Regions from separate parts of the Shewanella sp. NFH-SH190041 genome, predicted to be linked through region 1. Evidence: predicted binding sites of a transcription regulator. Region 1 holds the regulator's gene; each other region holds the start of a gene.
What was found. The regulator LexA, encoded in region 1, represses DNA repair genes until DNA is damaged. The targets are predictions, from matches to a motif close to TACTGTATNNNNATACAGTA.
Positions count from the first base shown of each region.

Region 2: a site for LexA is predicted at 5,991-6,010, ahead of recN (DNA repair protein RecN). Genes of this name have one in related genera too.
Region 3: a site for LexA is predicted at 4,514-4,533, ahead of NFHSH190041_RS10955 (YebG family protein). Genes of this name have one in related genera too.
Region 4: a site for LexA is predicted at 5,182-5,201, ahead of NFHSH190041_RS06890 (DNA topoisomerase III). Genes of this name have one in related genera too.

Region 1 is NZ_AP026070.1:365,280-373,171, forward strand. It holds gene NFHSH190041_RS01680 (hypothetical protein) at 1-145, opposite strand, end outside; gene NFHSH190041_RS01685 (SURF1 family protein) at 184-894, opposite strand; gene NFHSH190041_RS01690 (DUF2909 family protein) at 929-1,147, shown strand; gene NFHSH190041_RS01695 (cytochrome c oxidase subunit 3) at 1,156-2,031, opposite strand; gene NFHSH190041_RS01700 (cytochrome c oxidase assembly protein) at 2,028-2,600, opposite strand; gene ctaD (cytochrome c oxidase subunit I) at 2,602-4,212, opposite strand; partial or broken gene coxB (cytochrome c oxidase subunit II) at 4,233-5,339, opposite strand; gene NFHSH190041_RS01715 (cell division inhibitor SulA) at 5,683-6,186, opposite strand; gene lexA (transcriptional repressor LexA) at 6,183-6,806, opposite strand; gene plsB (glycerol-3-phosphate 1-O-acyltransferase PlsB) at 6,966-7,892, shown strand, end outside.
Region 2 is NZ_AP026070.1:3,368,253-3,376,144, reverse strand. It holds gene NFHSH190041_RS15035 (alpha-2-macroglobulin family protein) at 1-33, opposite strand, end outside; gene NFHSH190041_RS15030 (ISAs1 family transposase) at 833-1,228, opposite strand; gene NFHSH190041_RS15025 (ISAs1 family transposase) at 1,191-2,315, opposite strand; partial or broken gene NFHSH190041_RS15020 (ISAs1 family transposase) at 2,410-2,577, opposite strand; gene NFHSH190041_RS15015 (IS1595 family transposase) at 2,656-3,540, shown strand; partial or broken gene NFHSH190041_RS15010 (ISAs1 family transposase) at 3,563-4,162, opposite strand; gene recN (DNA repair protein RecN) at 4,282-5,943, opposite strand; gene NFHSH190041_RS15000 (LysR family transcriptional regulator) at 6,197-7,117, shown strand; gene NFHSH190041_RS14995 (YjaG family protein) at 7,204-7,803, opposite strand; gene barA (two-component sensor histidine kinase BarA) at 7,760-7,892, opposite strand, start outside.
Region 3 is NZ_AP026070.1:2,459,149-2,467,040, reverse strand. It holds gene NFHSH190041_RS10975 (PqiB family protein) at 148-2,781, opposite strand; gene NFHSH190041_RS10970 (paraquat-inducible protein A) at 2,750-3,391, opposite strand; gene NFHSH190041_RS10965 (paraquat-inducible protein A) at 3,381-4,043, opposite strand; gene NFHSH190041_RS10955 (YebG family protein) at 4,555-4,851, shown strand; gene NFHSH190041_RS10950 (GAF domain-containing protein) at 5,174-5,638, shown strand; gene proQ (RNA chaperone ProQ) at 5,909-6,550, shown strand; gene prc (carboxy terminal-processing peptidase) at 6,577-7,892, shown strand, end outside.
Region 4 is NZ_AP026070.1:1,561,397-1,569,288, reverse strand. It holds gene NFHSH190041_RS06900 (flavocytochrome c) at 1-1,158, opposite strand, end outside; gene NFHSH190041_RS06895 (sigma-54 interaction domain-containing protein) at 1,326-2,852, shown strand; gene NFHSH190041_RS06890 (DNA topoisomerase III) at 3,122-5,167, opposite strand; gene NFHSH190041_RS06885 (methyl-accepting chemotaxis protein) at 5,593-7,230, shown strand; gene purF (amidophosphoribosyltransferase) at 7,459-7,892, opposite strand, start outside.

The DNA.
Region 1 (7,892 bases):
GGGGCGTCGGAAACAGTTGGCCTTTATTGGTTACGCCGGTTTCATACCATTGGTTGTCCAGAACCAGTTTGGCCAGCGCGACCGGGAGAATAAAGGCAAACAGCACAAGTATCAGGCTCATTTTACTTCGGGTTTGGGAGTTCATTCCTGCTCCTCTCGTTATCAAACGATTATCCATAAACATTAGGTGGGTGGTTGCACCCTTGATTTAATTTGGCGGATGGCAAATAGCGTACTCAGTAGTGCCAGTGCACCGGCCAATGAAAACCATTGCAGGGCGTAACCAAGGTGACGCTCTGATGGCATGGGAATAGGCTGCCAGGGGCGGGGGAGATTTATGCTGGGGATAGTGTCCGGTTGCAGCACCACGGGCAGCACATCATGCCCCATTAATTTCGCGAGCTGCTTGAAGTGGAGGTTTTGTATCCGACTTGGCCAGCCTGGCTCTGGTAATAAATCTTTGCTCAAGGGATTGGCTTCTCGGCGATAAAGCTTGCCCGTGAGGTGGTAATGCCCTTGCATTCGGGGTGTTTGGGGCAGGATTGCTCGCTCAGCCCCAGTGGCAATAAACCCCAGTTCAATCAACAGCCAGGGTGATTGCGTCGTTAGCTGCAGCGGCTGATAAGCGAGATAGCCTACTTGCCCCTTGACGACTTGATTGTCTAATAGCAGCACTTTATCAATGGCAATGCCGGCAATATCAGCGCGAAAACCACTGGGGTTATCTTCCTTTTGTAACTGGCGTTGTAATTGACTCAGGCTCAATGGGCTGACATTGATGCGGTGCTCCAGTTGTTGTTGCCAGCGCTGTTTTTGTTCGGCTCTATCGAGTTGCCAATAACCGAGCTTGACCATCAGGCTAAAAATCCCCAGAGTAAAAACGATAAAAAACAACCTTACCCACCGGCGTAACGGCCAGGGAGATAAAATGGATTTTGTGATTGTTTTTAAAGTGATACTCGTACTCCTACTGCTGATGGTACTGTTTAATCTTGGGCGAGCCATGGTGATTATGATCCGTAGGGACCGCCGCATGCCCATGAGCCGTTTCCTTGGCCGCCGGGTCTGGTTTTCTGCCGTAATTATGCTGTTACTGTTGTTGGCATTAGCACTGGGGCTGATAACACCCAACCCCAGACCTTACTGAGTACGGGCTCAGAGAATGTAAACAAACACAAATAGACACAGCCACACCACATCAACAAAGTGCCAATACCAACTACCGGCTTGGAAGGCAAAGTGATGTTCCGGGGTGAAATGCCCCTTTTGGATGCGCATAAATAGCACGATTAAAAACACTGCCCCCAAAGTGACATGCAAACCATGGAATCCGGTGAGCATGAAAAAGGTGTTGCCATAAATACCGGCATCGAGTGTTAGTCCCATATCCCGATAGGCATAGATATATTCCAGTACCTGACCAGATAGGAATAACAATCCCAGTACAATGGTGGCCCCGAGCCAAGCAGTTAGCGCACTGCGTTTTCCTGCTTCTAAGCTGGTGTGGGCAAAATGCAAAGTAAAGGATGAAGTTAACAGCAAAATGGTGTTGATGAGCGGCAGCCCAGCCCAACCCATGGCTTCAGTTGTGGTGCCGTCTGGGGTCAGGGTGAGGGGCCAGATGGCCTGAAATCCGGGCCAAAGCACTTCATGGGTCATTAGGTTATTGGATGCGCCGCCAAGCCAAGGGACTGCGAACATCCGGACATAAAACAGTGCCCCGAAAAATGCGCCAAAGAACATAATTTCCGAGATAATAAACCAACTCATTCCCTGCCTGAATGAGCGATCCATCTGTTCAGAATACAGACCTGACATGGACTCATGGATGACATTACGAAACCAGCCGACCAGCATAAATAGGATCACTGCAATCCCGAGTAGCAGAATATAGCCGCCACTACCGCCGCCTTGTTTTAGTTGGGAGATAAAACTGCCAGCGCCGAAAGCAATTAGAAATAACCCGATAGCACCGATAATGGGCCAGGCACTTTGGGCTGGAACATAATAGGCTTGTTGTTTGACTGTCATTTGGCGACTCCTTGCCCCGCATTCCCGCCGCCTGACTCCCGGGCGGTAATATCAAATAGGGTGTATGAAAGCGTTAGCGTGTTAATGTCCGCGGGAAGATCTGGATCCACATAAAAAATCAACGGCAATTCAGCACTGGCACGGGCATCGAGTTGCTGCCGGTTAAAGCAGAAACATTCGGTTTTATTGAAATAGGCTGCGCCCTGTCCGGGGGAGACGGAAGGAACCGCTTGGCCAGTCAGGGGCGTGTCCGATAAGTTGGTGGCAATAAATGCGGTACGGATTAATTGGCCTGGGTTAACCTGCATGCGTTTGACTTTAGGGCCAAACTCCCAGGGCATACTCCCTGGGATTTGGGCAATAAACTCCACTGTCACCAATCGGTTTTCATCAACCACCATGGCTTGGTACTGCTGCGGGGTATCATTGGTTTTACCATTAATCCCTAACGCCTGACACAGCACATCGTAGAGTGGCACTAATGCAAAGCCAAAACCGAACATGCCAGCCGCCCCCAGCAGTAGCAGGGCGATCAATCGACTATGGCTTCGCCCTTTCTCCTGCGTCATATTATTTCACCTCCGGTGGTGTGCTGAAGGTGTGGTACGGTGCTGGGCTTGGAATTGTCCATTCCAGCCCTTCGGCCCCTTCCCATGGCTTGGCCGGGGCTGCCTCACCGCCGCGAATACACTTGATGACGACGGCAAGGAAGATTAGCTGGGATAAGCCAAAGGCAAAGCCTCCGATAGAAACGATTTGATTGATATCGGCAAACTGCAGCGCATAATCTGGAATACGGCGGGGCATGCCTGCCAAGCCAACAAAGTGCATGGGGAAAAACAGTACATTGACTGAAATGAGTGAGCACCAGAAGTGCCATTTTGACAGTCGGTCGTCATACATATGTCCAGTCCATTTGGGCAGCCAGTAATATGCGGCGGCCATAATGGAAAAGACTGCCCCTGATACCAAGACATAATGGAAATGGGCGACAACAAAGTAGGTGTCATGATACTGGAAATCCGCCGGGGTGATTGCCAGCATCAGGCCGGAAAACCCACCTATGGTGAACAGAATAATAAAGGCCAGTGAGAACAGCATTGGGGTTTCAAATGTCAGCGCGCCACGCCACATGGTGGCAACCCAGTTAAAGACTTTAACCCCTGTAGGCACTGCGATCAGCATGGTGCAATACATAAAGAATAGTTCGGCGGCAACCGGCATTCCAGTGGTGAACATATGGTGAGCCCAGACCAGAAATGACAGGATGGCAATACTGGCGGTGGCGTACACCATAGAGGAGTAGCCAAACAATTTTTTGCGGCTAAACGCGGGGATAATCGACGAGATAATGCCAAAAGATGGCAGGATCATAATGTAAACTTCCGGGTGCCCGAAGAACCAGAAAATATGCTGGAACATCACAGGATCACCGCCGCCGGCGGCATCAAAAAAACTGGTACCAAAGTATTTATCCGTCAGTACCATGGTGACCACTCCGGCCAGTACCGGCATCACCATAATCAGCAAAAATGCCGTGATAAGCCAAGTCCAGACAAATAATGGCAATTTCATCCACGTCATCCCCGGCGCCCGCATGTTGACTATGGTGACAATGACATTGATGGCGCCCATGATGGAGCTGATCCCCATAATATGGACAGAGAAGACGAATAACGCGGTACTGTCTGGGCTATAGGTCGTGGACAGTGGCGCATAAAAGGTCCAGCCGAAGTTAGGGGCTCCGCCCTCCATAAACAGGGAACTTAGCAGGATCAGAAACGCAAATGGCAGGATCCAGAAACTCCAGTTATTCATCCTCGGCAGCGCCATGTCCGGCGCACCAATCATCATAGGTATTAACCAGTTCGCGAGTCCGGTAAAGGCTGGCATTACCGCGCCAAATACCATAATCAGGCCATGAACTGTGGTCATCTGATTAAAGAAGTTGGGCTCTACCAATTGCAGGCCAGGTTGAAATAATTCAGCACGGATCACCATGGCCATGGCACCGCCAATTAAAAACATAATAAAACTGAACCAGAGATATAGGGTGCCGATATCTTTGTGGTTGGTGGTTAGCAGCCAGCGCATGATGCCTTTCGGTGGTCCATCATGGTGATGATCGTCCTGATGACCCTGTGCCAGTTCGATATCGGGTTCTTGTGTTGTGCTATTCATATTAATTCCCTTTACTGACCGTGGCTGTTGACATCAACGGCTTGCACCATATCTCCGGTATCATTACCCCAGGCATTACGTTCATAGGTAATCACTGCGGCAATTTCCTGTGCGGTGAGCTGTTTACTGAAGGATTGCATTGCAGTGCCGGGTTTACCGTTAATCACAATATCTAAATGCCCAGCAAGCGGGCCTTCGATGACGGGGCTTTTTATCAGTCCAGGGAAGACCCCTGGCAGACCGGCGCCATTGGGTTGGTGACAGGCGGCACAATGGGACAGATAAACCTGTTCCCCTTGCTGCATCAGCTGATCCATCGACAGCGTTTGACTCAGTGCTGCTTTAGCCTCGACCGCTGCAGTTGTGACAGCTTGCTTCTGTTCAGCCATCCAAGCAGCGTACTCTGCCTGTGGTAGTGCTTTAACAACGATGGGCATAAAGCCATGGTCTTTGCCACAGAGTTCAGCGCACTGGCCCCGGTAAGTGCCGGGCTGATCGATTTTGGTCCAAGCTTCATTAATGAACCCAGGATTGGCATCTTTTTTAACTGCAAAATCAGGTACCCACCAAGAATGAATTACGTCTTCTGATGTCATTAAAAAGCGGATTTTTTTATCAATGGGCAGCACCAGAGGTTTATCAACTTCCAGCAAGTAATTGGTTCCTTTTGGGGCATTGCCATCGATTTGGTCTCTGGGGGTGGCGAGAATGGAGTAAAACTCCACATCATCATCGAAATATTTGTAGTGCCATTTCCATTGTGAACCGGTGATCAGCACGGTTAAATCTGCATCTGAGGTATCTTCCATGGCAATAAGAGTGCTGGTGGCTGGGATTGCCATGCCGATCAGAATCACGAATGGAATCAAGGTCCAGATGATTTCAACTTTGGTACTTTCGTGAAATTGCGCCGGTACAGCGCCTTTAGATTTGCGATGTTTAATCATGGCATAGAACATCAGTCCAAATACCACGATACCGATAACACAGCAGATATAGAGGATGATCATGTGAAGGTCGTAGACCTGTTGACTGATTTCAGTCACACCCTTGGTCATATTCAGTGGCAATTCAGATGCCATTACGGGAGAACTTAACCCCGCTATCAAATACAGCAAATGCTTCAAAAGACATCTCCTCTGTCAATTGCAAATGCAACTACAAAGAAGAGCCACACAGTAATACTATGCTCTATGCAAACTCTTCAGTTCCCACAAAAAGCAACGATGACTGCAAGTGTATTGATGTGATTAACACAGTCTGACTGACATCAAACGGCACACTTATCGCTGGTGTTCATTATCGATTTATATGTCCAAGTGTCTGATTTTAGACGATGCAAAACAAATGCGGCTAAAAATGCAACACCATGAAGTTACATTACTTGCTGTTTAAAGTTTGATCAAGGTCAAGAATTATCTTTGATATAGCGGGTACAGCCCCGAAAGTTGGGGCTGATAAATAAATCAACTAATGTACAGCGGGTAAGTTAGTGGCCGGTAATAAAGGTAAACAGTAGTTATTTTCTACTTCTTCGTGTTTGTGAACACTTACATTTTCAATCAGCCATCCTGTTGCTCGAGCACTCTTAGCCACAAGCTGGAGTCGGCGGTTATCTCTGTCATCCAAAGGTGTCGACCAAGTGACTACAGCACTGGACGTACCACTGGTCAGGGCTTTTTCCATGGCCCATAACGCCTCAACTTCGTCTCTTGCACGCACCAGTAACACCCGGTCCATACGCACTTCGGCATTGGCAAGAACCTGTTTGTAGCCAATATTGGGCGCATTAATCAGCACAATCCAACGCCCCTGCTGGCTGAGTTGTGCCAGTACAGCTGCGTGAGCCCGCAGTTCATTAAGGCCATGATCCCTGGATTTTAATGTGTGAATCACTTCTGCTGGTGTTTTGCTGAAAGCCGGGTTTTTCCATAGCCCCGGATGCCTAGGCGCTACGCCCAATACTTTTTTCATAGCCAGTCCCCGTTGCGGATTACCCCAACAGCCAGACCTTCGATGGTTAAATGCTGATAGCGCAGATCCACTTTAATAGGTGCGTAATTTTCATTTTCTGCATGGAGGTAGACGAGTTCACCTTGTTTTTCGAAGCGTTTTACCGTGACATCATCTTCAACGCGAGCAACAACAACTTGGCCATTTCTGGCTTCTTGCATTTTGTGCACTGCCAGCAAATCACCTTCCAGAATACCGATATTCTTCATGCTGTCGCCCCGTACCCGAAGCAGAAAATCTGCTGATGGTCGGAACATTGCGGGATCGACTTGGTAATACTGTTCGACATGTTCTTGGGCCAGGATAGGTTCCCCGGCAGCAACTTGGCCGATTAATGGCAAACCTGCATCGTCATCATTACTACTTTCTTCCTGGATTAGGCGGATACCACGGGACGTGCCGGGCATAATTTCAATACAGCCTTTTCTGGCCAGGGCTTTGAGGTGTTCTTCTGCGGCATTGGCACTTTTAAAGCCTAATCTGGCAGCAATTTCAGCCCGGGTTGGCGGCATGCCAGTATCCTGGATATTTCGTTTAATCAGCTCAAGAATTTCTGCTTGGCGTGGCGTCAGCGGTCTCATGTTGTTCCCTGTCTTTTCATACAGTAACTGTTAGTATATACAGTATTTTAACCAGTGCAAGTATTAACCAATAGGGCAGATTTTGGCAGTAATAGCGCAAGGTGTTGTATGTCTGATATTCTATGCCGCAATTCGATGTGAAGCAGATTGCTATAAATAATGTCAAAACATGACTCTTTGGGGTTTAAGGCCCTGCGATGGATTCAGAAAAAGCTGGTACACACCATTACGGTACCGCAGGATCCGTTCGCTGATCTTAATTTGGATGCCAATCGGCCCATGGTGTATGTCCTAAAAACGGAATCGTTAAGTGACATCAATGTATTAAGAGAAACCTGTCTTAAGTTGGGTTTGCCTTCCCCAGATGAACCGTTATTACTGAAGGGGCAGCAAGTGCCGCGTCTGGTCTGTTTAGAAGGGGCGCAGCCCTTGTTTGGACAGCGTTGCGGCGATGAAGAGTTCCTTCAATCATTTACCCGCCTGTTAACTATGCATCAGCAGGATGAAGAGTTAGATGTACAGTTGGTGCCTGTCAGTCTGTTTTGGGGGCGTACACCAGGTAAAGATGATGACACCATGAAAGCCGCGGTGTTGGAGCGTGAAGATCCTAGTTGGTTGCGTAAAAGTTTGATGATCTTGTTCCTGGGTCGACATAACTTTATCCAGTTCTCTAATGCGGTTTCTCTGCGTTATATGGCCGATGAACACGGCACAGATCATTCCATCGCCCACAAATTGGCCCGAGTAGCTCGGGTGCATTTCCGTCGGCAGCGTAAGGTGATGACAGGGCCTGCCCTGCCAAACCGTCAGGCGTTATTCCACTCCTTACTTAATTCGGACTCAGTGAAACGGGCGATAGCAGAAGAAGCTATTAGTAAAAAGATCCCGGAAAGCGAAGCCCGTGATAAGGCCATGGAGTATATGGATGAGATTGCAGCAGATTATTCTGACAGTCTGATCCGGATCGCTGAGCGGTTATTGACCTGGCTATGGAACAAGTTATATAGCGGCATCAATATTAAAGGTGCTGAGCAGATCCGCCAATTACACCATGATGGCCATGAAATTGTGTATGTGCCTTGCCAC
Region 2 (7,892 bases), 1.3 Mb from region 1:
GAGCGAAAGTTTTCGCCTCTGGGTTAAATACATAAATAAATCTCTAACAAACATTATTGTAGAATAAATCTGAGTTAATCATTTTTTCGGCATTATACCTGTTTTAATTAAATAATCTTTATTTAGTCTAGAATTATTGTTAGAGAATTACTTTGTTTATAATTTATTTTATCTACGTTATTTTTTCACTATTATTTATAAGTAATGACATGACAAAATGGTTATCGTGATGCTGATAATCCGAACAAAGCTATTGTGCTTGGCTGTTATTCTCAGGGGGCTTTAGGATAAATCAAAAAAGATAAGTTTTTTAACAACGTAATTGGATGCGAGTAGTCATTTATTGGAGAACAGAACGGCTATATGTAACCTATTATCGATATAAATTAAGAATGAATAAACCAATACGCTGTTTATTTATAGGTTAGCTTTTAAGGTATAAATAATTTTATCTAGTTTAAATGTTGGTGTTTATAAAACAATAGTTGTCACGTTAATCAAACATTTAACTATAACCATATTGATTTCTGGTTAAAATATCAGTTAAATGTCTTCAGGTAGAATTATATTTTAAATATATATCACTATTGATGGATATATATTTAATACAAAAGCGTATTCTAAATGTGTTACTTAATAAGCATGGCTGTGATGATGTTTCCACGTCAGGGATACGGTAATAAAGCCTATAGAAATGTATATAGTGGGCTGGTATGCACAATATTGTGAAGAAGAATAATTAAACACACATATTTAAATCAAATGAATAAATACATTATGACTGGCATTTTACTGCACTGGGAGCAGGGCGAGAGCATACTTCGATGACTTTTTATCCAAAGAAGACCTTTGAACGATAATCATCATTCCAGCCCGCCTTTTTTATCTTATTTCGTTGGCTTGGTGCATCACAATGGCACTGCTGCAACAGGTTCATCACAAACCGGCGAAATAGCGCCATATTTTCAACGGCATCACCCATTGCAATGCGCGAAGCATCCTCTTTAAAAACAACATCAAGGATGTAATGTTGACTATTTTCAATACGCCAGTGTTGACGAATATAGTGTCCTAAAAGCTTATGTTTTGGTGATAAAGAGCTGACGTAGAAGCTGGTATCGATTGAGGTTTTACCATCTTGAGTACGATGGCGCTCCACCGCAATGAAACCAGGGTGAGAGCATGAATGCTTAGTTTTTATCCAACTCTGTTGTAAACCCTGAAGCAAGTACCTTTTCAAGATAGTTTGGCTTCATTGCGGCAATGTTTTGCTTGCGGCGAATACTTGCTTTCTTTGTGGTTTCGCTTCGTAGCATATTCACGGCCATATGCCGTACGACGGCTAAAACCTCGGCAGCGTTATCTCGATAAATTTGACAACTATCTTCTGACAGTGAAGCATCCAGCACCCAATGCAGACTATTTTCGATGCCCCAATGGCCCCGAACGGCGTTGGCAAACTGTGTTGTGGTCAAAGACGCTGAACTGATGTAGTAGCGATATTCCAATGATTCTTTGCCATTTTTTGTACGTCGATAGCTCATGGTTGCACCAATACTTGAAAGTTTGGGCCATTTGGGAAATTGCTTCGCTAACTCATCAGCAGTGATAACGGCATAAGCACGCGCTTCACTGCGACTATGGCTGTTTTCCAAGCAAGTTATTGCTGTTTTGATATGAGGTTTTAGCGCTGAACTCACGGTTTCATGCAGTGTTTTTTGATTACCTTTAACAGCCAAAAGGTAGTCACCACCTCGATTTACAATGGTTTCGGCGATCTCTGTCTGACACCCCATGGCATCAATAGATACCAAACATCCTTTAAGCTCTAATACCTGCAGTAATGCTGGTAACGCAGTGATTTCATTGGATTTATCATCGGTTTTTAATTGTCCCATGACGACACCATTTGCTGTTGCAAAGGCGCTGACCATATGAATGGTGGACTGTCGGTCTTCCCGATGATAGGAACCGCGCAATGTTTTACCGTCAATCGCGATCAGTTGCCCGTCACTGACGGCTGAAACTTGTGCCATCCATTTGATGAAACACTGTTGAAACTGAGTAGGGTCAAGGCAAGAAATGATCCGAGCTATGGTGTCATGAACCGGCAGTCCTGACTTAAATAACCCTTTAGACTGGAGCCAATCAAAATGAGCTTCACCAAAATCTTCAATATCTTCCCACCCGTTAGCTCCAGCAATGATTGCACAGACTGTCAGAAACAAAACATCGAACAGCAAATAACTGATTTTTGCTTTCTGGCGAGGATCTGTAATGTTTGAGAAGTACTCTGAAAATGCATCTGTGATCATGGCGCTATCGCTAAAAAGCAGTATATGTTCACAGATTGATCCGCTGGTCAATCAAGATATGTGAATTGATTACAAAACGTTCGCGATCTCACCCTGCAATGAAACTGCGGATGGTCGGCCATTTCTCTATTAACTCCGGGGTGAGCTTAGCCTTTAACTGAAAGACGTAACGTGCTTCTGTACGCCCATGAGCTTGCTGAATAACTTCAGTAATGACCTTTTCCTTATTGGCATCACACAGAGTTTGGAATTGAGAACGAATAAATTTACATGCCTATGCACCTCGGTCAGTTTGGGCGTAATATAGAACCATAAATCGCTTCTTGTGGAGGGTTTTATGATGAACATGTCAGAAATGAGCTTTATAGATTGGCAACGTCAATTTCATTCAGAAAATGCCTGTCTTGATTACCTGAAAATGCAGCGATGGCCGGATGGATTTATCTGCCCTAAATGTGGTCATCGTCAAGCCTATCAAATCCATACCCGTGAGCTTTATGAATGCTGTCAGTGCCATAAGCAAACATCCGTGACATCTGACACGCTGTTTCACGGCACGCATATCCCGCTGTCTAAATGGTTTACGGCCATTTATTTTATAGGGTCAGACAAAGGCGGAATATCAGCATTACGGCTCAAAAAGCTCATTGAAGTTAACTGGCGAACGGCAAGGTTGATACTGAAAAAATTGCGTATCGCAATGGGGCACAGAGACAGACTGTATTGGTTATCTGGCAACATAGAATTGGATGATTGCTTGGTTGGCGGCAAACAAAAAGGTAAACGTGGTCGAGGCGCGGCAGGGAAAACACCGATAATTGTGGCCGTTGAAACCCAAGGTGAACGAGCCGGCTATATTGCCATGCAGGCTGTTAACCGTATCAGCCACCAAAGTGTCGAGCAATTTGTGCAAGCGCATATTCTCCCCAATCAATATGTTCGCTCAGATGGGCTACGTGCATTGACTATCATTGATAAAACCCAGCATCACGAAGCCAGAGTGACGCCGAAAGAATTGGTTGATGAGTGGCTCCCGTGGGTACATATCGCCATTAGCAACCTGAAAACATTTATTCAGGGCACATTCCACGGAATATCCAAAAAATATGTACAGGAATACCTCAATGAGTTCATTTATCGTTTTAATCGCAGAAGAATAGAAAAACAAATTCCTATGCGGTTGTTAAATATAGCTATTTTTCATTCACCTATGAACTCATGCTGAGCAAAGTGCATAGGCATGTAAATTTATGCAGTAGAGGTTGATTTTTCTTAACTTGAACAACGACATGAGCTTTCTTACTGCTGATTAACTCAAGCGTTTCACGCTGGCAATGGAGTGCATCCATAGTGATGACGGCACCTTTGATATCAAGGACTTTGAGCATCTGTCGTACAACTTTGATTTCACCGTTTTTATTGGCTGTCGGCCGCTGGCTGAGAACGAGTCCGTTCTCACAGTCGTATGCAGTAACAAGCTGCAATGCTTGCTTGGGGTTATTACGATAAGCCCCTCGAAGTACCTTGCCATCCAGTGCAATCAGTGGCTTACCAGAATGGTAACGATGCTCATTGGCCCAGCTTAATAGGGCTAACAGCAGTGATTCGACTTCAATAGCGCGCAAGATGCGCGCAATCGTGTGCCGGCGGGGAACACCTGATTCATACAAACGGTACTGCTTTAACCAATCAATTTTATTGTCCCCAAACTCTTGAATATCGCGCCAACCCTCAGCTCCTGAGGCAATGGCACTAATAACAAGAAAGATGACATCAATAAGATCGTGCCGACGATTAATGTCAGAGCGTGTTTCGGTAACGACGGAGAGGTGTTCAAACAAGTCCATAGCAATGACCAATAATAAAAGACGCCGCTATTTGATCATATTTTTTAATAAAGTGCGATCCCGCCCTGGCACTGGGAGGATCAAGGCTCGCGCAGTAGCGACTACGCGAGCCTAAGTGATTAGCTTTTTAATAGTTCGCGGGCGTTAGCCAAAGTATTACTGGTAATAGTATCACCACCTAACAGTCGAGCCAGCTCTTCGATACGCTGATCATGATTTAATGGCTTCATGGAGGTTTCTGTCTGTCCGTCACTGTTGGATTTATTGACGAACATATGTTGGTGTCCATTACCAGCAACTTGTGGCAGGTGAGTCACACAAAATACCTGGGTGGATTGTCCAAGCTGTCGCAACATATTGCCGACTACCGCAGCCGTTGGCCCGGAAATCCCCACATCCACTTCATCAAAAATCAGGGTTGGCGTTGCCACTTTTTGAGCTGTAATCACTTGAATTCCCAAGCCAATCCGGGATAGCTCACCACCTGAGGCAACTTTTGCCAGCGGCTGAAGTGGTTGTCCCGGGTTGGTGCTGACTAGAAATTCCAGTTTGTCTGAGCCCAGCGGTGACATCTGACTGTCACTGAAACTGATATCAATTTCAAACTGGCCATTGGGCATATTCAGTTGATGGATAGAGCAAGTGACCAAGTTATCCAGCTCTTTAGCATAACGCTGACGGCTCTGGCTCAGTTTTCTGGCTTGTACCAGATAAGCGTCTCGGCTGTCATTGAGTGCATCTTCAATAGACTCAAGTTTGCTGTTATCACTGTCTATCCCTTCCAGCTCAGCTTTCAATGCCTGATGGTGGGTTGCTAATTCATTGGCGCTAACCTGATGTTTACGCGCCAGTTGCATTGCCTGTGATAATCGGCTTTCCAGCTGTGCAAAATGCTCTGGGTCTAACTCAAGATGACTTTGATAGCGTTGGAGTTCTGCGGCACTTTCTTGCACGGAAATCAGTGCTTCATTGAGCATGCTGCCGATAGATTCCAATGCGGGATCAAATTCTTTTAATTCATCAGCCAGGGCAACGGCTTTATTGAGCAGTGATTCAACATTACCGTCTTCCCCTTCACTGAGCAGATATAACCCATGCTCACAGGTTTCAATCAAGGCACTGCCATTGGCCAGACGTTTGTGTTCCGTTTCGATTTGCTCAAATTCCCCTGGCATCAGGGCAAATTCATCCAGCTCTTCGACTTGGTATTGCAATAACTGTTTGCGGGCTTGTCGCTCTTGAGCGGATTGTTGCAGACGCTTTAGCTCAGCTTCAGTATGTTTATAAGCTTGATACGCCTTGGCGACATTTTCCAGCAGCTGCTGATGGTTAGCATAACTGTCAACAAGGGTCAGTTGATGCTCAGCTTTGAGCATCGCATGGTGGGCGTGTTGCCCATGAATGCCAACTAAGAGTTGCCCCAGCCCTTTGAGTTGCTGCAGCGGTACCGGATTACCATTGATGTAAGCTCGAGAACGACCATCAGCACTGATGGTGCGGCGCAAAATACAGTCTTGCTCTAATTCAAGATCATTATCTTCCAGCCAACGTTTGGCCAAAGGTACATCATGCAGGGAAAAGCTGGCACTGACCTCAGTTTTGCTTGCGCCGGGGCGGACGCTGGCGGCATCGGCCCGGTTGCCAAGGCAAAGCCCAAGCGCATCGATGGCGATAGATTTACCGGCACCGGTTTCACCGGTAATGCTGGTCATACCCGGACCGAAGTCCAATTCAAGAAAGCGCACAATGGCAAAATTATTGATGCTGAGTTGGCAGAGCATAGCGGGTTTCCTGTCTGGAATACTCTTGTGATGGTTAACAAAGCCAATACTGTATTGATGAACAGTATATACTGATTTTATATACAGTAAACAATCAGGGCTATATTTTGCTCAAAAAACCGACTTAACAGTGAAGCAAGTTAAAATATCAGCAACTTGGGTCATGCAGATCAGGAAACTGAAAAAACATTCTGGAGACTTGTAACAGGGAGAGTACAATTTCTGACATAACCAGTAATAAGGGGAAAATGTGGTGCGGGAAAATCCTGGCAGTGACTTGGAACTGATTTATTTATTTGTGCATTTGGTTAATGCGGGCAGTTTTTCAGCTGCCGCCAAAGAGCTATCCATGCCAATAGCCACCGTCAGTCGTAAGCTGGCGAAATTGGAAGCTCAGTTGGATCAGCAGCTGTTTATGCGCAGCACCCGTAAATTGCGCCTGACCGAGGAAGGGCTGGATATGTTCCAGCGTTATCATGCGCTGGTCAGCCAATTTGATGAGCTATCCGGTGCCGGTAATGACAAGCCGGAAGGCACGCTGCGGATTGCGGCACCGATTTCCATTGTCTCAATTATGTTTATGCAGGCCATTAATGAATTTTGTCGCCTGTATCCGGACATTAAATTGCATATCTCCCAGTCCAACCAAGTGGTGGATCTGATAGATAAAGGTGTAGATATTGCCATTGTCGGCGGTACTCAGCCGGATTCATCTTGGGTATCCAGTACCTTAGGCGTATTGGATTATCGTTTAGTGGCTTCGCCCGGCTATTTGGCTAAGGCGGGGGATTTATTGCACCCATCGGAGCTACCGCACCATAAGCTAATCAAAGTCTGGCCACTGTTTAACTGGTTGCTACGCCATCCACAGGGGGAAAGTTATTATTATGATGGTCCAGCCCAACTGACGTTGACAGATCTGCATGGCGCAATTGAATCGGCTGTTGCTGATGGCGGGATTCTTTATGGTCCAGAGCTGTTTGTAAAACAACAGTTGGCCAGTGGTGAGTTGCAGGTGTTGCTGCCGGAGTGGATTGGTGAAAAACGGCGTATCTCCATTCAATATCATCAGCGCAGTCAGCAGCCGCTCAAGGTTCGACTGTTTATTGAATTTATGCAGGCCAAAGCTTCGGAATTGTTTTCTATGGCGCCAAATCCCGTAATTAAAGAGTAGTGCCTGTTATTGGGTAATAAAAAGGGACCGCATAGGTCCCTTTTTAGTATTTGCTAAGCAACTAGTTTGAGCGCTTAAACAAAGTATTACTCAGCACTGATACCGATATTGGAGACACCTGAGCTGATAATTTCTCGGCGCAGCTCTTTTACCAAGTCGGCACTGACTTTGGCATTTTGCTCAATGATATCAAGCAGTGACGCCTGCAGCTCCCGTTCTTCTTGCATCACTTCATGGGCAAACACCATATCATCCAGTGCATCGCCGGTCAGTTCGGTATCCAGTGTCGCTTCAATATAATTGGCCACAGTGGCAGAAGACAATTTACTGATATTGATCATATCGTCTTCTTGCTTACCTTGAATCGCACTGAGCAGTGCGGTAACTGCTACCGCAGCATCCATCGCTGGATAGGCACCATAAACAATAAAATCGGTTGGTTCCGGGGTAATGGCATCTAAGCGTTCCAGATGCACATCAATATTGAACTTCAGCTTGCGGTCATACAAAGATTGCCATGCCAGCTCCAGTGCCGTTGCGAGTACTTTGGCATCACCAAATTCACACACTTCAGAAAAAAGCTGATAGTTAGGGTACATACGCTGACATAGCGCGGTGGCAAATAATTGCTTTTGAAGGGGATCAAGCGCCTTTAGGCGTTTGAAGAAACCTGTCTTGTTTGTCATCTGATATTTCCGCTGATAGCTGCGAGATCACTTGCTTTGCTGCCGATTCTACCTTACTTAACTCGTCAAGTAACTCGAGAATTTCTGGC
Region 3 (7,892 bases), 2.1 Mb from region 1:
ACTTGCGCAACCACTGATTTGGTATCGTTTGTTTGTTGTCTTACGGCATGAGTAATCATTAAGGCGAAACGTGTGACGGGCTCAATGAACTTCCCCTCTGAGTAATAAATCGCGAGCGTTATCGTTTACTCAAAGGGGAATGAAAAATCACTGTAGTTTAGGTGCCCAATTAAGCCAATCAGCGTTAGCTTTGGCGTGCAGGGGGAAGCTGGTATGAGAAGATAACTGATTTCCCGTTTGGTTTGGCTGCTCAGTGGCTACCGCAATACCGCCAGCCAGTATGGTTTGTAGCGACCCTGTTTCAATTTGCGCACCGGAAAATAACCCAACATCGACTTTGATACCTGAATAATCCCAGAAGCGACTGCTACGGTTGATTAGTTGCCGATATTTGGCATCAATTGCAATATAAATATGAACATTTCGGCCACTGGTGGCGAGTTCAACACCTTTTACCTGCCCTATGGTTAAACCCCGGTACAAAATTGGCGTGCCAATTTTGATTGACCCTAATGTGTTGCGCACCAAAGTCAATTTCAATGCCTGTGGTGGTGTATCTGCATACCAGTCAGGTTTCTCTTGAATATGAAAGCGATATTGATGGAGTTTGTGCTGACCCGGCAGGGCAGCAATATATGCGCCTGTTAATAATGTTTCTGGAGCTTCAATACCTTGCAAGGAAATACGGGCACTGACCAGATAATAGCGGCTATCTTGACGCAGGAATGCATCAGCATAACGACCATTAAGCCATGCTGTCGCTTGGATTTGTTGTAAATCTTCACTCAACTTGGTCTGTTGTACTTGGCCAATGTCAACGCCTTGATAGCGGATTTGAGCACCGGTTTTAAGTTGCGCTGTAGCGGGAAGGAGTAAGGTTACTGGTTGGGCTTGAGCAAGCGCCAGTTGCTCTGAAGCGTAAAGTTGTTTGGTGTTTGTTTTGGCTTTTGTTGTTGCTGTTGACGGTAATATGGCCAGTGAAACTGAGCCCTTGATGGCACCAGCGAGGGGCGCAACATTCACATCGACACCGGTAAAACCTGCTTTGATGGTAACGGCACTGTTTTGCCAAAATACAGTATTGGGGGTGAGTAGTCCGGCATAGTCTTGATCAATCTGTAACTCTATGGCGAAGTCCGTTGATTTTGGCTGCCATTGCACCGATTTCACCCGGCCAATTTGCATTTTTTTGAAATACACAGGCGATCCCGCCGACAGCCCTGCGCCGTCTGGACTGCGCAGTGTCACTTGGCGGCTGTGAGCCTCACGCTGGGCATTAATTGCATCAGCTTTGCTGGCATAGACGGCTAGAGAATGCTCCCTATTTAGCGGTTGTTTGTGTTGCCCCGGCTCTAAAATCAGCACGCCGCTCAATAGGCTATCACTGTCTGAGGTGGTGACACTGATGCCATCAACAGAGGCATCTAGGCTAACCGGTGACTGACCATATAAATAACTGCCCTGGCTGAATAGGCCTTGGTAAGCTGGGGCGATCTGCAGAATATAATTTACTTGGGTAAAATCTTTTGCCAGTGTAACTTCAGTCACTTGCCCTATGGTGAATTGGCGGTATTTTACTGTGGCACCGACTTTAATGCCGGGGTTTTGTTTGCTGAAAGCTTGTAGCGTAAACGGGCCATTATGGTTATCAGGAGCTTTATCTAGCAAGGGATAATGGCTTTTTGCCTTACCACTGCCGGGCAGTAGTTCGATTACCGGGCCGGTAAGTAACCGCCCTGGATGATGAATGCCTTTTAGCGAAATCTCAGCGCCCTGGAGATAAAACTGAGCCGTGTTCGTTAATAGTGCCTGATTGGCTGAAAATAGCCGAGCGCTGAGGTTGACACCCTTGTCGGTTAATTTAACTGCATCAATTGTACCGATAGTAATCCCCCGCAGGCTGATGGCTGTCCCTTGATTGATCCCTTCAGCATGGGGCGCTGTCAGAGTAAATCGCACGCCACCATTGGCTTGTTTTTCGGATTCAAATAATGGAAAACTGGCATTAGCTGCGGCTGGCGCTGCGGTGCTATCGGAAGAAAATGCAATTCCTCCGGCGAGAATTGCACTGAGGCTTTCGCTGCTAATATTGATGCCCTGCAATGAGGCGTTAACAGCAATGCCGGAGACATTCCAGAAATGGCTGTTGGTTTTTACTAGATTAGCGTAGGGATCTTTGATATGGGCTGAAATCTGGATTTGCTGATCCGGCTCAAGCTTGTAACTGACAACGCTACCCACTGGGATTTGGCGGTAAAAAATTTGCGAGCCAACATCCACAGAGCCCAGAGTATCAGCATAGAGTTCAACGATTCGTCCATCTTTCCCCGGTTTCATGGGCGGCGCTTCTCGCTGGGCAACAAAGCGGGTTTGGCTGTCTCCATCACCAGGCTGCACAGCAATATAGTTACCGGAAAACAATGCATCCAATCCTTCTACACCGGTAATCGAGGCCTTAGGTGTCACTAACCAGAATTTTGTGTTGCGTTTTAAAAAAGGTTGTGCCCGGTAATCCATCAGCACTTTGACTTCAACGCCAGACAGATTTTGATCCAGACTGATATCAACCACTTTACCGATATTGAGTCCTTGGTAGCGTACCAAGGTTTTACCCACATCAATGCCAGTTGCACTGGGAAAGTGGATTTCAATTTCAATACCGGATTCCTGCAGGCTTTTAATACCGAGCCAAGCGCTGAGGCCTAATGCCAGCAGGGGCAGTAGCCAGATGGGGGAGAAAAGCTTCTTCTTAACGATTTTGGGGGATTGTGTTTGCGTCATCTTGTACGTCCAGTCGGTCCCACAGTAAGCGGGTGTCCAATACTTTGGCTGCTAATTGGGTCAGTAGAATGACCAGCGCGAAAGCTGTTGCGGCAGGGCCGGGTTTGGCATCCATTAATTGCCCCATATTAACCAGTGCCACTGTGATGGATATAACAAATAGATCCAGCATGGACCAGCGGCCAATCCATTCAATGATATGAAAACCTGCCATTAATACCCGCTTGGGGATGGGCAGCTTAAAACTGATCGCCAGCAGATAAATTGCCAGACCAATAATTTTTAGCCAAGGAACAGCGATACTGGCGGTAAACACTATGATGGCGATTGGCAACATATCCAGGTGTACCAAGTGGGCGATGCCAGAAAAAATCGTGTCATAGGCGACCCGCCCCTGACTCGTTACTATGGTAATGGGATAAATATTGGCTGGGATCAATAAAATAGCAGCGGTGAGTAGTAACGCCCAACTCTGTTGCAGGCTAATTTTGCGCCGGTATTGCAAGCGGGTGCCGCAGCGGCTGCAATGGTGAGCACTGAGCGCATTGTTTTTCTGGCAAACAGGGCAAAGACATAAGCCCAAATCACGTCCTTGCACATCATGCTTCATTATTCAAATAGCCCCACATATGTTTTAAATCATATTCTCGCAGTAAAAACAGTACGGCTAAAAACAGTCCAGCAAAACAGAAGGTACCTATGCTGAAATGAATATCAGCGTGATCGGATAGTTGAAAAGCACTGACGAGAAAACTGATCACATAGATTTCCAACATGCTTAATTGGGTCAATATGCTCTGTTGGGTCAATAGCAATTTATACACTTTCTGACTCAAAGAGGATGTAAGTCCCGATTTGATGAGCACAATCTGCAGCAGGATTGAACTGATCAGTAGGCCTGGGGCGATAACCGCTGCAATCATCACGGCAGCACCAACTAAGGGATAGCCCTGTGCGATAACCGCAGTTGCGCCTTGCAATACAGTGGTTGTTCTGACTGAACCGAAAAACTGTAATTCCATCACCGGGAGCATATTGGCAGGCCAATAAAGGAAAAATGCCGTTAGACATAGCGCGAGCATGCCATTAATAGAGCAGTAGGGCGTGTCATATAGTGCGGTTTGACAGCGTGGGCAAAGGGCCCTGACCCCTTGTGGTAATTGGCACTTTTTCACCGCAAGATCGCAGGCCGGGCACAATACCACAGGGGAAGAGCTGTCATTGCGTGGTGTGTTGCTATTGTCTATGGATTGTAAGCCCATATGTGCATCTGCATCCTATTTGTAAATCGAGTCATGTTATTAACCCAGCTTGTGCTCCAGCATCGTCTTTGGGAAAGAAATACTCTTTCTGATATTGCTAGGGGCTGTTGACCTTTCGTGATTAAATTTTGTTCGAGATAAAAGCGTTTTAATCGCGGCGAGTGGTTTGCCGCCTAGTTATGCTAAGCAAGAACCGCTCAACGAAGCGTAAAACGCTTTTAGCCGAACCCTGTGGGCAGCGTTTGAGACTCCTTTCTACTGCGTTATCGGCTTATCAGGTAGCGCAATTACCTATCAAAGCTTCTGCCTTGTATAAAGCATCTTCAAATCGCCGCAAAAACAAACTTGAAAGGTCAACAGACCCTAGGTGGCTCAGGTCGATTTTACGGTGCTTTGTAACAAAAATCATCGTAAATCCGTGGGATTACTGCAAAAGGCTTGGCAATGCGATGACAATTATGCCATGCTAATACTGTATATAAAAACAGTATTTTTATGAGTGAGGTGGATCATGGCTGTCGTCGTGCAGTATGTTGTCGTCAGAGAAGGGGTAGAAAAAATGACATTCACATCGAAAAAGGAAGCTGATGCTTACGATAAGATGCTGGATATCGCTGATAATCTTCTGCCGTTTATTCAACAGTCAGACTTAGATTTGGCTGAAAATCAGGTTGAAGAACTTGCCTTTTATTTAGCCAATAATAAAGATGAACTATTATCCCTTTTAAAGGGGAGTGGTACACAGGTAAAAACTGGGGCTGAGAAAAAAGCTAAATCTGCTACTAAGTCACAATCAGATGCTGATTGATACTAGGGGTTGCTGATTTTTGTCATAGTTTCTGGGTTGTTGGCATATGGAAGGGACTCTGACGTTTCGTTGCTCTGGCTAATAAGCCAATAACACATAGATGCAACTATAATTGCTTGCCCGAAAGGGGGCTAAAAGTCGTCACGCGTTGTGGAATACACCTAGTATAAATATTAGCGTTAGGCTCTTAGTGTTAAGTGCTTAGCGTTAAGAACTTGGTTATTTCGTTGTAACGGATAAGCTTGGTCTTGTACTAAATTAAACGGCACGAAGTGTCACAGTACAAAATCAGTAGAACCTAAATAGGAAGAGGGAAGTGATTATGTCTCAAGTTTGCTACGATACTTTGCAGCGTCAAGTTGAAGCTCTATTAGGTGGAGAGCGTAATTTGATTGCGGCCATGGCAAATTTTTCGGCATTACTCAATGACGCTCTGCCTGAATTAAATTGGGTGGGATTTTATCTTTGTGAAGATAATGCGACCCAATTGGTGCTCGGCCCATTCCAAGGTAAAGTGGCTTGTAGTCGTATTCCTCTTGGACACGGGGTATGCGGTACCGCGGCTAAAGATAACGTGACGTTAAGAGTTGATGATGTGCATCAATTCAGTGGTCATATTGCCTGCGACAGTGCCAGTAATGCTGAAATCGTTATTCCAGTGCGACGTAATAACCAAGTTATTGCGGTATTGGATATCGACAGCCCTCAATTTAATCGTTTTACAGAATCTGACCAGAAGGGGTTAGAGTTACTGGTAAAAACCCTAGAAAAGACCTTGTTTGCTTAAACAATAACCGCTTGACTGCAATTGATGGTCGCTTTCGGTGTGGTGACGCTTATAATAAGCGGCCATACCTGATTTGATGTTTTTGTGGCAAGCGGGGGTTTCAGTTGGATCTGGACTGCGCATCGGGTATGTTTATGTTTACGGCTAATTGCCGTAACAAAATGATTTTTGGCGTTAAGTGAAGTCACTTGGCTAAATTTACTGATCGGCTTTGAGCGTTGGCGCTGTGCCCCTATTGCCGGTTCCCTATAGTTAACTGTGGAAGTAATGATGGAATCAACAGAAAAGTTGACCGACACCAACGCCATTTTGGCGTATTTGTATGAAACATTTCCTTTGTGCTTTGTTGCCGAGGGTGAAACTAAGCCTTTAAAAATTGGATTGTTTCAGGATTTGGCTGAAAGGTTGGCTGATGATTCCAAAGTCAGTAAGACCCAACTGCGCGTTGCGTTACGACGTTATACCAGCAGCTGGCGCTACCTGAAGTGCATCAAAGCTGGTGTACAGCGTGTAGACCTAGATGGTAATCCATGTGGTGAACTGGATGCTGAGCATATTGAGCATGCTCAAAACACCTTAAAAGAAAGCCAAGAACGCGCTCGTGCTAAACGTATGGAACAGGCTAAGAAAGAGCAAGCGGCCAAAAAGCCTGCTGCTAAGAAAGCGTTCAACAAGCAACCTCGTGCGGCTAAGCCAAAACGTCAAGAAAAGCCAGTAGCGAAAAAGCCTAAGATTGATGAAAATCTGGTTCCTGCTCAGCTGGATAATCTTAAGCCTAATCAACGTGTAAACGTAAAATTAGGGATGACACCAGTGAAGGGCGTTATTTTGGATATCAATAAAGAAGATGTTCATGTTCAGCTCGACAGCGGTTTGTCTGTAAAAGTTCGTTGCGAACATATTCTGGTGTAATTCATCTCTGAAGGAGTAACTTGTTGATGCGAAAACTGACTTTTGCCGCGTCGATTGCCACAATGTTTGTCGGGTTTTCGGTGTGGGCTGTCCCTCCGAAAATTCAAATCAACGAGTTACCCTCATTGCATCAGGAGCCACAACATAAAGTGGCTAGCAAGCGGGTAACCAGTCTGTTTACCCGCTCTCATTATCATAGATTTAATCTGGATAACGCTTTTTCTGAGCATATCTTTGATCGCTATTTGCAACAGCTTGATTATCGCCGCAATGTGTTGACCCAAGCTGACGTTGACAGTTTTAAGCCTTACGAAGATCAATTCGATAACATGCTGAAAAGCGGCGATTTAGAGCCGGCATACAAGATGTATGATTTGGCCCAAAAGCGCCGGTATCAGCGTTTTGTCTATGCATTATCATTACTTGATAATGACAAACCAATGAATTTTGAAAAGCCCGGTGATGCCTATCAATTTGACCGGGAAAAAGCCCCTTGGCCAAAAAATGAAGCTCAGTTGAATGAGCTGTGGCGCCAACGGGTGAAATATGATGCTCTGAATCTGAAAATGGCAGGTAAAAGCTGGCCAGAGATCGTTAAGATCCTCTCAAAACGTTATAACAATGCGATTAAGCGTTTGAGTCAGACAAACAGTGAGGATGTCTTTCAAGGGGTCATGAATGCTTTTGCCCGTAGTATTGAGCCTCACACGACTTACCTGTCTCCACGTAATGCTGAACGTTTCCAGATGGACATGAATCTTAGCCTGGAAGGTATTGGCGCTGTTTTGCAGATGGATGACGATTATACCGTGATCAAATCATTGGTCGCAGGTGGCCCGGCGGCAAAGAGTGAAAAGCTGTCGCCAGAAGATAAAATTGTGGGTGTCGGGCAAGAAGGTAAAGAGATTGTCGATGTGATCGGTTGGCGTCTGGAAGATGTCGTCGAACTGATTAAAGGGCCTAAAGGCAGTAAGGTTGTGCTGCAGATCTTGCCGAATAAAAGTGGTTCTAATGCTAAGCCATTTGAAGTCACCATTACGCGGGACAAGGTTCGGTTGGAAGACCGAGCTGCAACATCAAAAGTGTTAACGATGGAGCAGGGACCTTATGCTCACCGTAAAGTTGGTGTGATCCAAATTCCTGGGTTCTACCTTAACCTATCTCAGGATGTGGCAAAAGAAATCGCCAAATTGAAAGCTGACCATGTCGAGGGGATTATTGTCGATTTGCGTGGCAATGGTGGTGGGGCATTAACAGAAGCCACTTTGATGACAGGTTTATTTATCGATATGGGGCCTGTGGTGCAAATCCGTGATGCCAATGGTCGTGTTACCCAAAACCG
Region 4 (7,892 bases), 1.2 Mb from region 1:
GGTGTCAGCCTTCTTAATCACGTTGTACTTCATTCCCCAAGCCAATGTCTGGGCTTTGGCTGCGCCTTCGGCATTGGTAAAACCAACGGGATATACGGGGTGATGCTGTTCATCTCGGCGGGTCATAATGGCGTCAGCACGGGCTTTTCGGTCGGCTAACTCATTGAAGAAACGCTCACCAGTGCGCACATCCACTACGATGCCATGGGGATAGGTGGCAATGGTGTTAAATTGGGATGCGGTGCCAAATCCCTTCTCATCGGGCGATGCCCAAGGGCCGAGCTGAATTTGATCAAGATGGATAGGGTTAGCACCAATCAGCATCATCTGCTTTAGCGCTTCGGAAGTCGCACCAGGATGGTTAGTGGAATCCAGATCTGAATTAAGCTGAGGCAATTGCATCATGCGATATTCAATATCCCGACTAAAGCCACCGGTCGCCATAATGATCCCTTTACGGGCACCATAAGTGCGTAACTGCCCAGTTTTTTCTCTGGGGAAATAGTAGTTTTCCCGCACCTGAAGCCCAATAACCCGGCCATTGTCATCCTGAATAAATGACTCCATTTTGACCTGATTACGCATATCAATGCCTTTGCCGCGGGCGGCTTTGATCAAAGGCCGAATAATGCCGGCACCAGAACTTTCCACTGTCTGCAGTACACGCTGAATAGAGTGACCACCGAAATGCTGCACAAACGGCTTCCACTTCACACCATAATCCATCAGCCAAGCACAGGACTCAGCAGTGCCATTACAGACCAGCTTAAGCATCTCAACATCATTCATGCCGCGACCCGCTTTAAGCATATCGCTGACCATGACATCTACGTTGTCTTTAATTCCAGCCTCTTTTTGCAGCGGACTGCCAGCCACCGCCATTGCGCCACCATTAATGGTGGAGTTACCGCCAAATACCGGCATTTTGTCAATTACCATCACATTGGCACCGGCTTCCCGGGCCTGAAGCGCTGCTGACATACCAGCAAAGCCGCTGCCCACAACGATTACATCGGCTACTTCATCAAATACCTGCGGCGCTGCCTTTTCTGCAGCTACCGCCGATACAGAGGTAATACCGAAACCCGTTGCAGCCATTGCCACACTACCCTTAAGCAGGGCTCGGCGGCTTTGACTGATCTGTTGTTTCTCTGTCATCAGTGACATTCCTTTCTATAGGGAGCATTTTGTTTGGCACAATGGAGCGAATACCGTGCCAACTACCTAAAAATAGAGGTATTAACCAAAATTTATGATTAGCAACACACTAGTGCGAAATGTAACGGTTTAAAATCACGATATTTCGTGAGCAGAGTGATATATCAATGGAGAAACACAGCTATTTTGAAGCGACCCAGCGTCTGTGTACCAGCTTGCAATTAGAACAATCCTTGGCTAGTTATTTTGAATATATTCAGCTGCATTTACCCGTGGACGGGATTTTTATCAATATTTTTCAACCAGAAAGAAAGCAAATCCAATTTATTGCCCACGTTAATCATCAGCAGTCATCGACACTGGATCAGTGTGTTTTCCTCACAGATGAGATGTGTGCCACCCTAAATACCCCTGATCGACCAGTTATCCATATCATTAATGAAATATCATTGGATCCGGTCACAGAACATGTCGCCCCTAAAATTTTACCTAAAATCCAATCTGTGATTTTGTTAAGAATGCTCTGCGAAAATACTCACTTAGGAGTAGTTGGGTTTTATAGTAAACAGCCACGTATGTTCCGACCACGACATGCTGATTTTATTGAACCACACCGCCAACCATTAGCATTAATTACTGCGTTAAACCTACGCGGTCGTAACTGGTTAAATGCGAACTATCAGCTGTCCCAACAAAATGACTCACTAAAACGGACACTGGATAGTCAACATGGCGTAATAGGTGCTCATGCTGGATTAAAACAGGTCATGCAGCAGGTTCATACCATTGCCCACCTCGAGACATCAGTATTGCTCCTGGGTGAAACCGGTGTAGGTAAAGAAGTGATCGCCAATGCTATACACGCATTGTCAAACCAAGCCAGCCAGCCCTTTATCAAAGTCAACTGTGGTGCAATTCCTGACTCACTGTTGGATTCAGAATTATTTGGTTATGAAAAAGGGGCATTCACCGGTGCAGAGCAACGTAAAAAAGGCTATTTTGAACAAGCAAATGGTGGAACAATCTTTCTAGATGAAATTGGCGAGCTGCCTTTATATGCTCAGGTGAGATTACTGCGGGTATTACAAAATGGCACTATTACACGGGTGGGCGGACATGAAAGTATCCAACTTAATATTCGGGTTATTGCTGCCACCCATAGGGATCTGCAAGTCATGGTACAGCAAGGTGAATTCCGGCAAGATCTCTGGTATCGATTGGCGATTTTCCCGATTTGCATTCCACCATTACGACAACGGAAAAGTGATATTCCCTTATTAGTATGTCACGCATTAGAGCAATTAAGCACCAAATTCAATTTATCCCAATTACCTTGCATTGCCCCAGAGCAGCTTGACTCACTTAGTCAATACCATTGGCCGGGTAATGTTCGAGAATTACTCAATGTACTTGAACGAGCAGTGATCCAATCCCCCAATGGCCCCCTTAATTTTGATTTTCTTAACCCTATACAGCACACAATCAATGTCAGTCATCAGCCGAATATCATCATTGACCCTAGTCATGCCAATCATCAGCTGGTGCCATTAAATACCATGATGAGTCACTATATCCGCCATGCCCTGTGTCAATGTGGCGGTAAAATTTATGGTCCTGGTGGCGCGGCACAATTACTGGAAATCAACCCTAACACCCTACGCAGTAAAATGAAAAAATTGGGAATATGCCACTAATTAGTGGGCTGCTAACTTTTTCATGGTTAAATGTTATCTGAGATAAAGCGTTTTAATCACACCGAGTGGTTTGCCATCTAGTCATTCTAAGCAAGCACCGCTCAACAAAGCATAAGGCCGACCCCTTCAGCAGCGTTTGAGGCGCCTTTCTACTGCGCTATCGGCTTATCCGGTAGCGCAACTACATAGCAAAGCCTCTGTCTTGTATAACGCATCCTCAAATCGCTACAAAAACAAACTTGAAAAATCAAAAAAAACCTACCCAATTGTTAACTCTGGGGCTGCACTTTTTTACTTCGGCTACTAGGCTGACGCTTTTTCGTTCCACTGGCGGCTTTTCGGGATTTCGAGCCCCCGGAGCGTCGACCTTTTTTCACTGTAGCAATCGTCTTGACCCCGACTAAAGCTTGAGGAAGAGTATCAGCAGCTATCTGAAGCAACTGCTGTAAATTATCCAATAGCGGCATCATAAAATGCTGATATTTCATTTCTCGGCGACTAATGGCATTCAAGCTTTGCTCCCACAGCGCCGTCATATCCGGCGTCGTCGCAGGCTCAGGTAAACTATTGATCAATCCCCGACCAGCAGGCGTCGAAACAATGCTTTTGCCCTGACGGATTAAAAATCCACGTTTAAATAACAGCTCTATAATCCCTGCCCGGGTCGCTTCCGTCCCTAAACCATCAGTCTCTTTTAATGTTTTACGGATAGCGTCATCCTTAACAAAACGCCCAATCCCAGTCATAGCCGACAACAATGAAGCATCGGTGAATGTTTTCGGTGGCTGGGTTAACCTGTCAAGTCGCTCACCTCGCAGACAGTCGAGCATATCCCCTTTTTGCAATATAGGCAGATGACTTAACAATGGACTTTCAGTCTCTTCTGCCCCTTTTTCAGACTCACCGGACACCTTTGGCTCACCGTTACCCGATACAGATTTATCACTCCGCCCAATCTCAAACAACTGCTTCCACCCCAGCTTTTGTGTCACTTTCGCTTTAGCCGTAAAGATACCGCCAGCAATGGTTAAAGTGACTTTGGTTTCCTGATACAAGTGATGGGGGTAGAACTGTGCCAAATACTGTCTGGCAATATGACCGTAGAGCTTGGCTTCATCCCGACTAAGCTTATCCAAAGCCAACTGTCTGTCGGTTGGTACAATCGCATGGTGCGCATCAACTTTTGCATCATTCCAAGCAGCAGAGCGCAATGATGAGTTAGGAAAATCAATGCCTTCCGTCAGAGCCGGTATATTGGCCTGAATAGCGGTGATTACACTAGGTGCTAAATGGTGCTGCTCTTGCGGTAAATATCGGCTATCAGAGCGAGGATAAGTAATCAATTTATGTTTTTCATACAAACTCTGGCAGATATCCAGCACTGTTTTTGCTGAAAAACCAAATCGTTTGGCTGCGTCAATTTGTAGTGCTGACAAGGAATACGGTAGTGGCGGTGCCTGACGCCGGTCTTTACACTCAAGTGCCGTCACTTCTGCGCACTGTCCGGTGATGCGGCTAACCACATTATCCGCTAACCGCGCAGACAACACCCGCCCCTCCTCATCCATAAACCGCTGACAGGCTTCACTTGGCTGCCATCGCGCGGTAAAGGTTTCTCCAGCCAGCGTTTGTAGGTGTGCATCCACCAGATAAAAAGGCTTAGGCTCAAACGCCGCGATGGTTTCATCTCGCCGCACGACAAGACCCAACAGCGGTGTTTGTACCCGCCCCACAGACAATACGCCCTGATAACCAACCCGTCGGCCTTGCAGCGTAAAGGCCCGGGTCATATTCATGCCATAGAGCCAATCAGCCCGGCTCCGAGCCAATGCAGAAGTCGATAGAGGAACAAATTCCTGATTATCCCGCAACCCGGCTAACGCCCGTTTTACTGCCTGAGGATTAAGGTCACTAATGAGTAATCGTTTGGCCTGTTTTAACTTGGCCTGACTCACTTTCAAATAAGCCAGAACCTCATCCACCAATAACTGCCCCTCTCTATCAGGATCGCCCGCATGCACCAAGGTATCAGCCCTTTTCACCAGCTTGCGCAGCACGCTAAGCTGGCTGCGGCTCGATGACTTAGGCTGCAGTTGCCATTGCTCGGGAATAATGGGTAAATGCTCCGCCCGCCAAGCTTTGAATTTCTCATCATAGGCATCTGGCGGAGCCTGCTCTAACAAGTGACCAATACACCATGACACCAAGTCACCATTGCCGACTTCAATATAGCCATCGTGTTTTTTATGGGGTTTAGGCAGAACATCAGCAATCGCCCTACCTAAACTTGGCTTTTCAGCAATATAGAGAATCATGATAATGAGTATGGTACTGGATAAAATTACAGTATAATTTAGCTTATCCATTGGTAAGCTGCAAATAGGGAGCATCCCAAAGCAAATTTATGTCATTTAAGCTGGATATTTAATCAAATGATAATAGTTTCGATTATTTTTACATCTAGCCATAAATTTCCACTGGACAAGCACAATAAACTATTGGATTCTACAGCAATAGCCATTATGAATACTTCTCATTTTCATTAAATCACTATCAGACCATATGAAGCGATGTTTCTGCCAAAGCTGGTATTGAGACAGCCGTATTTTATTTTGCTGTACCTAACCATATTTCGGAAATAATCGAATTATTTACGCATGCATAACCATTAGATTATGCCAGAAATTGTAAGTTAACATTCTTAATGTCAAAGTACTGATATCAACTAAGGTTTTCTATTTTGAATTGGATAAAAAATATATCAATCAGTAAAAAAATATCCCTACCCTTTTTTATTATTATCCTTTTGCTAATCGGTTTGGGAATATATATTTATGCTAACTCAATTGATGTTGATAAAAAACTAGACAGTTTAACCAATAAGGCAGTGCCGGGTCTGAGTGCCATTGACTCTATGTATAGCCGTATTTCAGATTCACGTCGAGTACAACTGTTCTTTCTGGCTAAATCTGATAACCCAACCTTGATTGCTAATAAAATTATTAAAGTTGAAAATTATTATCGGGAAATAGATGCACTATTAGAGAAGTACCATTTCTATGTTGATAGTGAAAAAGAGCAAACAATTTACCTACAATTCAAACAAACTTGGCAAGACTACAAACATGAAGGATTAAAGGTTCATCGTCTCATCACCGATGGGCAAACTGCAGCAGCAGCCAAACAGTTTGATTATAGCCACAAAAAATTCACCGAATTAGATTCATTAACAACCAAACTATACCAGCTGAATTTAAATAATGTGAACCAAGAAAGCGATATGATCCGTGCAGCAATGAAAAATAGTCTTGACGGTACAGTTCTCTGTATCAGCACGCTTGCTATTATGCTGCTAGGTGTCAATTGGGGACTGGTTCGCCAAATTACCTATCCGGTCAGTCTAATTATTCGTTTAAACCGTGCCATCGCCAATGGTGATCTTAGTTATCATATTGATCGTAATAAGATTGCTAACGACGAATTTGGACAATTGGCTGATACCAGTATTATGATGCAACAACACCTAACACAGTTAATCACTAGCATCGTTCGCAGTGTTTCCCGTTTACAATCAGCTGTAGAAGAAGTCAGTGCTGTGGTAGGACAATCTTCAGCTGGAATGGCACAACAACAAGATAAAGTCACTCAGATAGTCACAGCGATTGAGCAAATGCGCACCAGTGTTGCTGATATTGTTACCAGTACTGAAACATCGACGCAACAAGCTAATCAAGTAAACCTAGATGCACAAGAAGGTAGCCGGAATATTTCATTAACCTTAAATCAAATTCAGCAAGCATCGGAAAAAATAGAGCAAGCTGGAATACTGGCTAGCGATCTTGAGCAAGCTTCAACCAATATAAATCTCGTTGTTGATGTCATTCGCAATATTGCTGAACAAACAAATCTGTTGGCATTAAATGCTGCTATTGAAGCTGCAAGAGCGGGCAATAATGGCAGAGGTTTTGCTGTTGTTGCCGCTGAAGTGAGAACATTAGCTGGTAGAACACAGGACTCAACAGAAGAAATAATTGCAATTATTAATCGGCTACAACACAGCGCAACAGTCGTTCAGCAAGTAACACAAGAAAGTAATGAGCTCATTAAAACCTGTGTTAATCAAAGTCAACTCACTGGTAGTAATATACAAGCGATAGAACAACAGATCAGTCAAATTAATCAAATGAGTCAACATATTGCCACAGCTTGTCATCAACAAAATGATGTCACTTTAGCATTGGACAATAGCATTAATGCGATTAACATCTCTGGTGATGAAATATCCCGTGGTACCCACCATACCGCAAACGCTTGCCAGGATTTAGCTGAATTATCGACACTACTACAAACTGAAGTAGATAAATTTAAACTTGCTTAAAAGACCCGATGACAATATGTCATCGGGTTATATAACCCATCACAGATATCAGAAGTTAGGTATCAATTGATACTTTTAAGCAGATAGTGCCGGGAAAAGAAGCAACACCCAAAAGGAGCGGCAACAAGCGCTTTACGCTTTATTGAAAGGTTCTTGCTTAGCATAAGTAAGCGGCAAACCTTTCATTGCAATTAAAGCGCTTTATCTCGAGCAATAAATGCCATCCTCTTAAGGATGACAGACATTATGTAACTCAAGATTAGTGCCGGCTTCCCGGTTGCGGTTAGCCTTGGCATCATCATTACGTAGTTGGGTTAAATGATCTAAATAGGCCTGATCCACATCCCGGGTAATATATTCACCATCAAAAACGGATGTTTCAAAACGACGGATATCCAAGTTTTCTTCCCGAACGGCTTCGACTAAATCACATAAATCTTGAAAAATAATCCCATCAGCCCCTATGATGCGTCCCACTTCTTCAGCATCCCGGCCATGGGCGATAAGTTCATTAGATGTTGGCATATCGATGCCATAAACATTAGGGAAACGGATTTCCGGCGCCGCTGATGCAAAATACACCTTGTTTGCCCCAGCCTCACGAGCCATTTCGATAATCTGCTCAGAGGTGGTTCCTCGTACAATGGAGTCATCCACCAGCA